One region of the Thioalkalivibrio sulfidiphilus HL-EbGr7 genome, then DNA from elsewhere that is predicted to be linked to it. Evidence: predicted binding sites of a transcription regulator. Region 1 holds the regulator's gene; the other holds the start of a gene.
The links. The regulator sigma-54, encoded in region 1, starts transcription at its own class of promoters, with help from an activator protein. The targets are predictions, from matches to a motif close to TGGCANGNTNCNTGCTT.
Positions count from the first base shown of each region.

Region 2: the regulator sigma-54 is predicted to act here: its motif matches at 2,508-2,524, upstream of glnL (nitrogen regulation protein NR(II)).

Region 1 covers NC_011901.1:779,180-784,945, forward strand. Annotated here, with positions in the region: gene rapZ (RNase adapter RapZ) at 1-722, opposite strand, end outside; gene hprK (HPr(Ser) kinase/phosphatase) at 719-1,666, opposite strand; gene TGR7_RS03580 (PTS sugar transporter subunit IIA) at 1,663-2,139, opposite strand; gene hpf (ribosome hibernation-promoting factor, HPF/YfiA family) at 2,149-2,472, opposite strand; gene TGR7_RS03590 (RNA polymerase factor sigma-54) at 2,513-4,039, opposite strand; gene lptB (LPS export ABC transporter ATP-binding protein) at 4,232-4,957, opposite strand; gene lptA (lipopolysaccharide transport periplasmic protein LptA) at 4,954-5,496, opposite strand; gene lptC (LPS export ABC transporter periplasmic protein LptC) at 5,468-5,766, opposite strand, start outside.
Region 2 covers NC_011901.1:3,409,109-3,414,874, forward strand. Annotated here, with positions in the region: gene glnA (glutamate--ammonia ligase) at 214-1,623, shown strand; gene TGR7_RS16355 (DUF4124 domain-containing protein) at 1,771-2,295, shown strand; gene glnL (nitrogen regulation protein NR(II)) at 2,538-3,605, shown strand; gene glnG (nitrogen regulation protein NR(I)) at 3,598-5,013, shown strand; gene TGR7_RS16370 (LamG domain-containing protein) at 5,213-5,766, opposite strand, start outside.

The sequences.
Region 1 (5,766 bases):
TCCGCTTCAAAACAGGGTATCCAGCGTTCCAGGAAATCCCGCAGGCTGTCGAACATCTCCTGTACCACCGCGTGTTCATCGAGATAGGCCCCCACGTCCGGATCTCGCCCGGTCAGGGACCGCAGTCGCGGTTCCCAGTAGGGATTGGGGAGACAGCGTACATCGAAGACGAAATCAGAGTCCACAGGCGAGCCGTGTTTGAATCCGAATGACTGGAACAGCAGGGACAGGGCGTCGCCGCCGGCCTGCTCCACCCGGTCGCGGATCAGGTGGGTGAGCTGGTGGACGTTGGTGCGGGTAGTGTCCAGGGTGAGGTCGGCGCGTACGGCGATGCGGGCCAGCAGGCTGCGTTCCAGGCGCAGGGCCTCCACCAGGGGCATGCCCTTGCGGGCCAGGGGGTGCTTGCGCCGGGTCTCGCTGAAACGGCGCAGCAGGATGTCTTCGTCGGCGCGCAGGAACAGGATTTGCGCCTCCACACCCTGGGCCCGGATCTCCGCCATGATGTCGTCAAAGTGATCCAGCTCCTCCAGGCCGCTGCGCACGTCCACACCCACGGCGGCCAGCTCGTAGAGGGGCATGCGCGGGGCCATGAGCTGGCGAACGAAGGCGGACAGCAGGCCCAGATGCAGATTGTCCACGCAGTAATAGCCTGCGTCTTCCAGGGCGTTGAGTGCCACGGATTTTCCCGAACCGGACAGACCGCTGACGATGATCAGTTTCATGTCTCGCTGTCTCCCATGGCGCGACGCTGGCGCTCGGACAGGTCGTCGCCTGCATAGTAACCCTTGGTGCGCAGCAGATGATTGCGCACCGCGGCTTCCACCATCACGGCCAGGTTGCGCCCCGGCGCCACGGGCAGACTGATGACCGGGATCTCCAGACCCAGGATGGTGCGACTCTGGCGGCCACCGTGCAGCCGGTCCAACTCCTGCTCCTCGCCATTGCCCAGATCGAACAGGCGGATGATGAGTTTCAGGTACTTGCTGTCCTTGATGGCGCTGTCCCCGTACATGGAGCGAATGTTGAGTACCCCCAGGCCACGCACCTCAAGAAAATCCTGCAGCACCGCCGGGCAGGCGCCGCGCAGGGTGTCCGGGGTGATGCGGGCGAATTCAGGGGCATCGTCGGCCACCAGCCGGTGGCCGCGGGTGATCAGTTCCAGGGCCAGTTCGCTCTTGCCCACGCTGCTGTTGCCGGTGAGCAGCAGTCCGATGCCCAGTACCTCCAGGAACACGCCATGGACCGTGATGGTTTCGGCCAGTTTGTTACTGAAGAAGTAGCGCAGGATGTTGATCAGCTCGTGCCCCGGCAGGGGCGTGCGCAGCAGGGCCACGTTACGGGTCTCGGCCTGGGCCTGCAGGGCGAGGGGTGGCTCCAGGGCGTCGGTGACGATGATCATGGCGGCGTGGCCGTCGGTGATCTGTTCCACCAGGTCACGCTGGGAATTCTTGCGCAGCCCCAGGAGATAGTGCATCTCCTCGTTGCCGAGCACCTGGATCTGGTTGGGGTGGATCAGGTTGAGATGTCCCACCAGGGAGGGGGCGGCGTCGGCGCTGGGGTGGCGGGACAGCCGGCGTTCGCTGCCGCGCAGGCCGGCCACCCACTGCAGGCCCAGGCGTTCGTCCATGGCCTCGACCAGAGAGCGAACGCTGAGCCAGTCGCTCATGGGGTGGCGCCGTCTCCGTTGCCGTCCCAATGGCGAACCTGGTCGAGCAGGGTCTCGCCGTCATCGGCCGAGCGCAGGCTCGCCAGGGTGGAGGGGTCTGCGAACATGCGCGCCAGGGTGGCCAGGATCTCCAGGTGCTCGTCGGTGGACTCCTGGGGCACCAGCAGCGCGAACAGCAGGTCCACGGGCTCCCGGTCGGGAGCGTCGTAGTCCACGCCCCGCTCCAGCTTGATGAGTGCGGCCACGGCGTTTTTCACTCCCGCCACGCGACCGTGGGGGATGGCCACTCCATGGCCCAGACCGGTGCTGCCCAGACGTTCACGGGAGATCAGACTTTCGAAGATCTCGCCGCTGCTCAGATCCGGCTGGCTGGTTGAGAGCATCTCGCTCAGGGTTTCCAGCACGCGCTTCTTGCTGCTGATTTCCCCGGTACGGGAGACCCGTTCCGGCGCGAGGAGTTGACCGATATTCATGGGATGAGCTTACTCGCTGTGGTTGCGGTGTGAGCCTTCTGCGCGGTGGTGATCCTTGAGCTTTTCCTTGTGCTTGACCACCTGGCGGTCGAGCTTGTCCACCAGGGCGTCGATGGCGGCATACATGTCCTGATCGGTTGCGTCGGCGAACAGGTTGTTGCCGCTCACCAGCATGGTGGCCTCTGCCTTCTGCTGCAGCTTCTCTACGGTAAGGATCACGTGCACGTCGATGACATTGTCGAAGTGCCGCTCCAGGCGATCGAACTTTTCGTTCACATAGTCGCGCAGGGCAGGGGTGAGATCCACGTGGTGGCCGGTGAGATTGATTTGCATGGAAGACTCCTTTCGTTAAGTGAATATGTTCAGTGGACGTTCAGATGAGCCGCTTGCGCTCGTTGGAAGGTGGTATGGACATGGCCTCACGGTACTTGGCCACGGTGCGCCGCGCCACATGGATGCCCCGGTCCACCAGGATCGAGGCGATCTTGCTGTCACTCATGGGCTTGCCCTGGGGCTCCTCGGCGATGAGCTTCTTGATCATGGCGCGGATCGCCGTGGCGGAGCACTCGCCACCGTCGGCGGTGCCCACGTGGCTTGAAAAGAAATATTTGAATTCGAAAATGCCCCGGGGGGTGTGCATGAATTTCTGCGTGGTCACCCGGGAGATGGTGGACTCATGCATGTCCAGTTGCTCGGCAATATCGCGCAGCACCAGGGGTTTCATGGCCTCTTCGCCCTGTTCCAGGAAGGCGCGCTGCTGTTCGACGATGGCGATGGCCACCCGCAGCAGGGTCTCGTTGCGGCTTTGCAGGCTCTTGATGAACCAGCGTGCCTCCTGCAGCTGGTTGCGCATGTAGACATTATCCTGGCTGGTGTCGGCGCGGCGCACGAAACTGGCGTAGAGCGGATTGACCCGCAGCCGCGGTGCGATGTCCGGGTTCAGCTCCACCTGCCAGCGACCTTCATGCTTGCGCACGAACACATCGGGGACGATGTACTCGGGGTTGATGTTGCTCACCAGGCTGCCAGGGCGTGGATTGAGCCCCTGGATCAGGCCGATGATCTCCTGCAGGTCTGCCTCGCTGACATGCAGGCTGCGCAGCAACTGCTTGTAGTCCCGGGCGCCCAGGCAATCCAGGTGGGAGCGCACCAGCTCCCGGGCCTTGTCCAGCCAGGGGGTGTCGGCGGGCATCTGCTGGAGCTGGATGAGCAGGCATTCGGACAGATCCCGCGCGCCACTGCCCACCGGGTCGAGCTGCTGCACCAGGTGCAGTACCGCCTCGATCTCCTCCAGGGGCAGGTCGATCTCCAGGTCGTTGGACAGGCTGGCCTGGATGGCCTCCAGGGATTCGCTGAGATAGCCGTCCTCGTTGATGGCGTCCACCAGGGTCATGGCGATGACCCGGTCCTCCGGGCTCATGGGGGTGAGATTGAGCTGCCACATGAGATGTTCATGGAGGGACTCGCCGGCGCCACTCTGGTTCTCGAACATGTCCCGGCCGTCGTATTCCGGCATACCGCCGGTGGCGCCCGGCGGGGCTACGTCGTAGATCTCATCCCAGTTGCTGTCCACGGGCAGTTCGTCGGGGATGTCCTCGCCGCGGGCGCGGTCGTCGGCATCTTCCGGGGTGTTGGTGGTTTCGTTGCGATTGTTCTCGGCCTGATTGGTGACCGAGTCGTTGCCGGTCCCCAGGTCCACGGCATCCGCCTCGGCGGATTCACCCTCCCCCTCTGCCTCACCGGCCTCCAGGGCCTCCAGCATCGGATTGGTCTCCAGGGTTTCCTGGATCTGGGTCTGGAGTTCCAGCGTGGAGAGCTGCAACAGGCGGATGGCCTGCTGCAGCTGGGGCGTCATGGTGAGGCTCTGGCCGAGACGCAGCTGGACGGAAGGTTTAAGCATGATTCAGTGTTTGAATGTGGCTGGCAGCCGAAAGGGCGCAGATTCTAAAGCATCCGGCGTGTGTGTGGCAGGTCCGGGCCCGATGGCGGCCCTTGCTGGCGGGAGCGTTGTCATGGCCCGGCGGTTCATAGGCCGATTATAGGGTAGGCCGGGTTAAATTTGGCACGGGATGTGCGAGATGATGTCCCAGGCTTACAGTCGGAAATGCTCGCCGAGATACACCTTGCGCACCATTTCGTCGGCCAGCAGGTGATCGGGCGGGCCTTCGCTGATGATACGCCCTTCGCTGAGGATATAGGCGCGGTCGCAGATGCCCAGGGTCTCGCGCACGTTGTGATCGGTGATGAGTACGCCGATGCCCCGGTCCTTGAGGTGGGTGATGATGCGCTGGATCTCGATCACTGAAATGGGATCCACGCCGGCGAAGGGTTCATCCAGCAGGATGAAGGCCGGCTCCGTGGCCAGTGCCCGTGCGATCTCCACCCGGCGCCGCTCACCACCGGACAGGCTGATGCCCAGATTGTCGCGGATATGGGTGATCTGCAGTTCTTCCAGGAGGGATTCCAGGTGTTGCTGGCGCTCGGTGGCCGAGAGGTCTCTGCGGGTCTCCAGCACGGCGAGGATGTTGTCTGCGGCGGAGAGCTTGCGGAATACCGAGGCTTCCTGGGGCAGGTAGCCCACGCCCATGCGTGCCCGGGCGTGCATGGGAAAGGCGGTGATGTCCCGTTCGTTGAGCAGGATCTGGCCCTCGTCGGCGGGCACCAGGCCGACGATCATGTAGAAACAGGTGGTCTTGCCGGCGCCGTTGGGCCCCAGCAGGCCCACCACCTCGCCGCTGTCCACATGGACCGAGACGCCGTTGACCGGGGTGCGGCCGCGGTAGCGCTTGATCAGGTCCTGGGCGCTCAGACGACTCACTGGCTCGAACCGCTGCCGCCGCCACGGGTGTTTTCGGCCGGGGTCAGGATGACCTCCACGCGACCGCTGTCGCCGGAGGCTGCGTCCAGTGTCTCCCGGTCCATGTCATAGACAATCCGTGCGCCACGAAACTCGTCCTGTGCCTGCCAGATGCGGGCATCGCGGGTCAGCACCATGCGACGTTCAGCGGCCAGGTATTCCATGTGCCGCGCCTCGGCGCGCACCTCGCGGCCGTCCTCGGTGAGGGTGCGCAGCCTGGCCAGGTTGCCTTCGGCCTCCATGCGCTGCAGCACACGGCTCGGTGAGTGCACGGTGAGCGTGTCCGCGTGGATCACCAGGTCCCCCTGGGTGACTTCCACGTTGCCCCGGTAGACGCTGACGCCTCGCTGGTCGTCCAGTTCGGCGCTGTCGGACTGGATGCGGATGGGCAGATCCCGTTCAGAGGCCGAGGCCAGGGCCGTGATCAGGGCGAGCATCAGGCCTGCGAACAGGGTGGCGACCAGCGGGCGTTTAAGGGAAATACGTGGCATCTGCATCATGCAGCAACTCCAGGATGCTGGTTTGTAGATCGGCGCGCAGGCCGGTGCCGTCCACCTGATACTGGGGGCTGCGCACCTGCACCGGGGCCTCGGATTCGGCCCGCTGGGGCTCGGGCCAGACGGTCACGTCCCGGGTGTGAATGTCCACGGTGGCGTGGGCGGGGCCTTCGGGGCGGGACATGTGCACGGCCCCGTACAAACGCACCTCTTCACCATCAGGAGAAACCCAGGCCTGCTCCGCGTTCAGGGTCCAGTCGGGGGCGTCGGGCT
Region 2 (5,766 bases), 830 kb from region 1:
ACGATTCCCCGACATTGCGCACCATGATGGTGCGGTTTTGTTTCCGCATCGATCCCTGACCCCCCTGCAGCCCTTGTTGCGCCGCCATTGGGCGGATGGCATGGATCATGCTTCATAACAGGGCAGACGGTTCGCCAGGGCACCGATGAAGCACCTGACGCACCGGTAACAACCATTTTTGACCACGTTTACTTACTCCCCGGAGGAGCAGGCATGTCCCCAGCAGATGTGATGAAGATGATCAAGGAAAACGGCGTCAAGTTCGTCGACTTCCGTTTCACCGATACTCGCGGCAAGGAGCAGCACGTTTCCGTGCCTTCCCACACCATTGAAGAGGACGTCTTCGAGAGCGGCAAGATGTTCGACGGCTCCTCCATCGCCGGCTGGAAGGGCATCAACGAGTCCGACATGATCCTCATGCCCGACGCCGCCAGCGCCGTCATGGACCCCTTCTTCGACGAGCCCACCCTGATCATCCGCTGCGGCGTCATCGAACCCGCCACCATGCAGGGCTATGACCGCTGCCCCCGTTCCCTGGCCCAGCGCGCAGAGGCCTACCTGGCCAGCACCGGCATCGCCGACGGCGCCCTGTTCGGCCCCGAGAACGAGTTCTTCGTGTTCGACGACGTGAAGTGGGGCAACGAGATCTCCGGCTCCTTCTTCCGCGTGGACTCCGACGAGGCCTCCTGGAACTCCGAGAAGGTGTTCGAGGGCGGCAACATCGGTCACCGTCCCACCGTCAAGGGTGGCTACTTCCCCGTGCCCCCGGTGGACAGCCTGCAGGATCTGCGTTCCGCCATGTGCCTGGCCTTGGAAGAGATGGGTCTGACCACCGAGGTGCACCACCACGAGGTGGCCACCGCCGGCCAGTGCGAGATCGGCGTCGGCGCCGCCAGCCTGACCCGCAAGGCCGACGAGGTGCAGATCCTCAAGTACGTGGTGCAGAACGTGGCCCACAACTATGGCAAGACCGCCACCTTCATGCCCAAGCCCCTGGTGGGCGACAACGGCAGCGGCATGCACGTGCACATGTCCCTGTCCAAGGGCGGCGTGAACCTGTTCAGCGGTGACCAGTACGGCGGCCTGTCCGAGACCGCCCTGTACTACATCGGCGGCATCATCAAGCACGCCCGCGCGCTGAACGCCTTCACCAACGCCTCCACCAACAGCTACAAGCGTCTGGTGCCCGGTTTCGAGGCCCCGGTGATGCTGGCCTACTCCGCCCGCAACCGTTCCGCCTCCATCCGCATCCCGTTCGTGATGAGCCCCAAGGCCCGCCGAATCGAGGTGCGCTTCCCGGATTCCACCGCCAACCCCTACCTGGCCTTCTCGGCCATGATGATGGCTGGCCTGGACGGCATCCAGAACAAGATCCACCCCGGCGAGGCCATGGACAAGAACCTGTACGATCTGCCCCCCGAAGAGGAGAAGCAGATCCCGCAGGTGTGCCACGCCCTGGATCAGGCCCTCAACGCCCTGGACAAGGACCGCGACTTCCTCAAGGCCGGCGGCGTGTTCAGCGACGACATGATCGATGCCTACATCGCCCTGAAGATGGAAGAAGTGACCCGCCTGCGCATGACCACCCACCCGGTGGAGTACGATCTGTACTACAGCCTCTAAAAAGGCTGCAGGCCCCAAAAAAGAAGGCCCCGCATTGCGGGGCCTTCTTTTTTTGGGGCAAAGGCAAGAGGCAAGTAAAGGCATTGTTCCTCTTGTCTCTTGCCTCTTGTATCTTGTATCTGGTCCACCACACGCTAGGCTCTAACCATGCGCCTCACATTCATACCCCTGCTGCTCCTCGCCCTCACGGCTTCCGCTCATGCCGACGTCTACCGCTGGACCGATGCCGAGGGCAACGTGGTGTTCGGCGACAACCCGCCCGAAGGGGTCCAGGCGGAACGCATCCAGCTGCGTCAGCCCATGACCACCCCAGCCATGCCCCAGGCCCGGGAGATCCTGGAACGGGGGCGCGAGACCCGTGACGAGACCCCGGCCACGCCCTACGAGCGCCTGCGCATCGCCAGCCCCGGCGATGACGAACCGGTACGCGCCAACGACGGCAACTTCACCATCTCGGTGGAGATCCACCCGGAACTGCGCACCCAGTCGGGACACCGCCTGCGCCTGATCATGGACGGCAGCCCGGTGGGCACCAGCGACCGACCCCACTTCGAGATGCGCAACGTCGACCGCGGCACCCACCGGATCCGGGTCCAGGTCCTGGACCGTGAGGAGCGGGTGATCCAGGAATCCGACAGCATCCAGTTCCACCTGCTGCGCCACCACATCTGACCCCGCCGGGCCAGCGGCCCGACACCCCACCTCGGCAACCACATTCCAGGGCGCACGCACCGATTTGGTGCAATAATGCATTCAGCCCTGTGATCAGGCACCGTCCTGGCGCCTGACCGTACCCGCCACCTGCTGGCCGGACCCCCTGAAAACGCCGGTCTGCCGCGCCATGCCCCAGGGCTGTGCAGTGATCGCCGGTTTCTGCACCAGGCTGGTTTGCTTTTTGCATGGTGGTCATACGTATGCCCAAGTCACAGACACCCTACCCCTACCTGATGGAAAACCTGACCACCGCCGTGCTGGTCCTGGATGCCCAACTGCATCTCAGCTACATGAACCCGGCGGCGGAAATGCTGTTCGAGATCAGCCTGGGCAGGGTGCGGGGCCAGCCCATGGATGCCCTGGTGCGCGAGGACACCCAGCTGCGCACCAGCCTGGAGCATTCCCTGCGCACCGGGCACCCGTTCACCGAGCGCGAGCACGTGCTGCACCCGGTGCACGGCCACCAGGCCACCGTGGACATGACCGTCACGCCGCTCACCGAGACCCACCAGCCCCGCCAGCTGCTGGTGGAACTGGTGCAGATCGACCGCCAGCTGCGCATCTCCCGGGAGGAGAGCCTGCTCAGCCAGCACGCCGCCACCCGCGCCCTGGTACGCGGCCTGGCCCACGAGATCAAGAACCCGCTGGGCGGCCTGCGCGGGGCTGCCCAGCTGCTGGAGCGGGAACTGCCGGACAAGGGGCTGCACGAGTACACGCGCATCATCATCGGCGAGGCGGATCGGTTGCAGGCCCTGGTGGACCGCATGCTCGGCCCCAACAACATCCCCCGCAAGAAGCTGCTCAACGTCCACGAGGTGCTGGAACACGTACGCAGCCTGCTCTCGGTGGAGGCCCCGGAAGGCGTGCACATCGACTCCGACTACGACCCGAGTATCCCCGAGCTCCTCGCCGACCGCGACCTGCTCATCCAGGCGGTGCTCAACATCGCCCGCAACGCCCTGCAGGCGGTGGGCGAGTCCGGGCGCATCGTGCTGCGCACCCGGGTGCTGCGCCAGTACACCGTGGGCCAGGTGCGCCACAAGCTGGTGGCCCGCATCCAGATCATCGACAACGGCCCGGGCATCCCCGAGGAGATGCGCGAGCGCATCTTCTACCCCATGGTGTCCGGCCGCGACGGCGGCACCGGCCTCGGCCTGTCCATCGCCCAATCCCTCATCAACCAGCACGGCGGGCTGATCGAATGCAGCTCACAGCCGGGCAAGACCGTCTTTTCGCTATTGATTCCGCTGGAGACCACGGATGAATAATCACGAACACGTCTGGGTCATCGACGACGACCGATCCATTCGCTGGGTCCTGGAACGGGCCCTGGACAAGGCGGGCATCGAGGTCACCTCCTTCGAGACCGCCGGTGCCGCCCTCGATGCCCTGGAGAAGGACACCCCCGACGCGGTGGTGACCGACATCCGCATGCCCGGCATGGACGGCCTGGAACTGCTCGACCGCCTGCACCGGGATCACCCGCAGCTTCCGGTGATCATCATGACCGCCCACTCGGACCTGGAGAGCGCCGTCTCCGCCTACCAGGGGGGCGCCTTCGAGTACCTGCCCAAGCCCTTCGACGTGGACGACGCCGTGGCCCTGGTGCACCGGGCCTGCCAGCTGCACCGGGAGCGGGCCCAGCCGGAGGCCGGACAAAGCGACCATGGCACCGAGATCATCGGCGAGGCGCCGGCCATGCAGGAGGTGTTCCGCGCCATCGGCCGGCTGTCACGCTCCAACATCACCGTGCTGATCAATGGCGAATCCGGTACCGGCAAGGAACTGGTGGCACGGGCCCTGCACCGACACAGCCCGCGGGCGAACATGCCCTTCATCGCCCTGAACACCGCCGCCATCCCCAAGGACCTGCTGGAATCGGAACTCTTCGGCCACGAAAAGGGCGCCTTCACCGGCGCCCAGGCATCGCGCCGCGGCCGCTTCGAGCAGGCCGACAGCGGCACCCTGTTCCTGGACGAGATCGGCGACATGCCCGCGGAGCTGCAGACCCGCCTGCTGCGCGTACTGGCCGACGGCGAGTTCTACCGGGTGGGCGGCCATACCCCCATCCGGGTGGACGTGCGCATCATCGCCGCCACCCACCAGAACCTGGAACAGCGGGTGCGCGAGGGCCTGTTCCGCGAGGACCTGTTCCACCGCCTCAACGTGATCCGCATCCACGTGCCCTCCCTGCGCGAACGCCGCGAGGACATCCCGCTGCTGCTCAACTATTTCCTGGGCCAGGCGGCCAAGGAACTGAACGTGGAGCGCAAGGTGCTGCTGCCCGAGGTGCGCGATTACCTCTCGAGTCTTGACTGGCCCGGCAACGTGCGCCAGCTGGAGAACACCTGCCGTTGGCTCACGGTCATGGCCTCCGGTCGCGAGGTGCACCTGGACGACCTGCCGCCGGAGTTTCGCGACCAGCCCGAGACCACCACCGCCGTGGGCTGGGAACAGGCCCTGGCCCAGTGGGCCGACCAGGCCCTCGCCCGTGGCGAACACGCCCTGCTGGAACAGGCCATGCCCGCGTTCGAGCGCATCATGATCCGCGCCGCCCTGAAGCGCACCGGCGGCCGTCGCCAGGACGCCGCCAAGCTGCTGGGCTGGGGCCGCAACACCCTGACGCGCAAGATCAACGAACTGGGTATGGAAGAAGGCAAGGACGAGGATTCATAGGGCGGGCCATGCCCGCCGCAGAGAAACCCTGAATCTCTGCACGCTCAGGGTGAGGGATGAGGCGTCAGGCCTCAGTCGGGAGTGTCGTGGGCCCGAATTCAAAGCCATTACCGTAGGTCGGCCTTCAGGCCGACAGCGAAGGCTTCGGTGGGCAGCGGCGTCGGCCTGAAGGCCGACCTACCTGCACTCTCCCCACGTTTCAAGGCAGCTCGCGGATGTAGATCTGCCGTTCGTTGCCACCGAACACACCGAAGGTGGCACGCCCCTCGGGGCCGCGCTGGTTGCCGTCGCCATCCCAGTCGAACTGCAGCCAGGGCAAGTCGGCGCCGCTGCTTACCGATAGATCCGGCCGCAGGTCCACGTAACCGGTATTTCCGGCACCCGGCGCTGTCAGGTTCACGTCCAGCCGCCCCGCCACGGCAGGGCTGCTGAGTACCGTGGCGGTGCTGGTGCCGCCGGAAAGCTGGATGTCCGGATTGAGGTGACCGGCATCCAGCGCCGTGCAGCTGTCATCCAGATTGATGCGAAACCCGCCGTCTCGGAAATAACTCGTATACATGGGCACGGTCAGGGGCAACAGCTCCGGCCCATGGGCGTTGCCCATCTCCAGTCGTCCCCAGCGCTGTTCGTCCTCGTCGGCCGGGAAGTCCACGTCGAATCGGAACGGGTTGTCCCCATACACCACTCCGTCCCCATCCTCCACAGTGAACGATATTTGCACCTGACCGTTGACCGGATCCACCGGCGTACCGT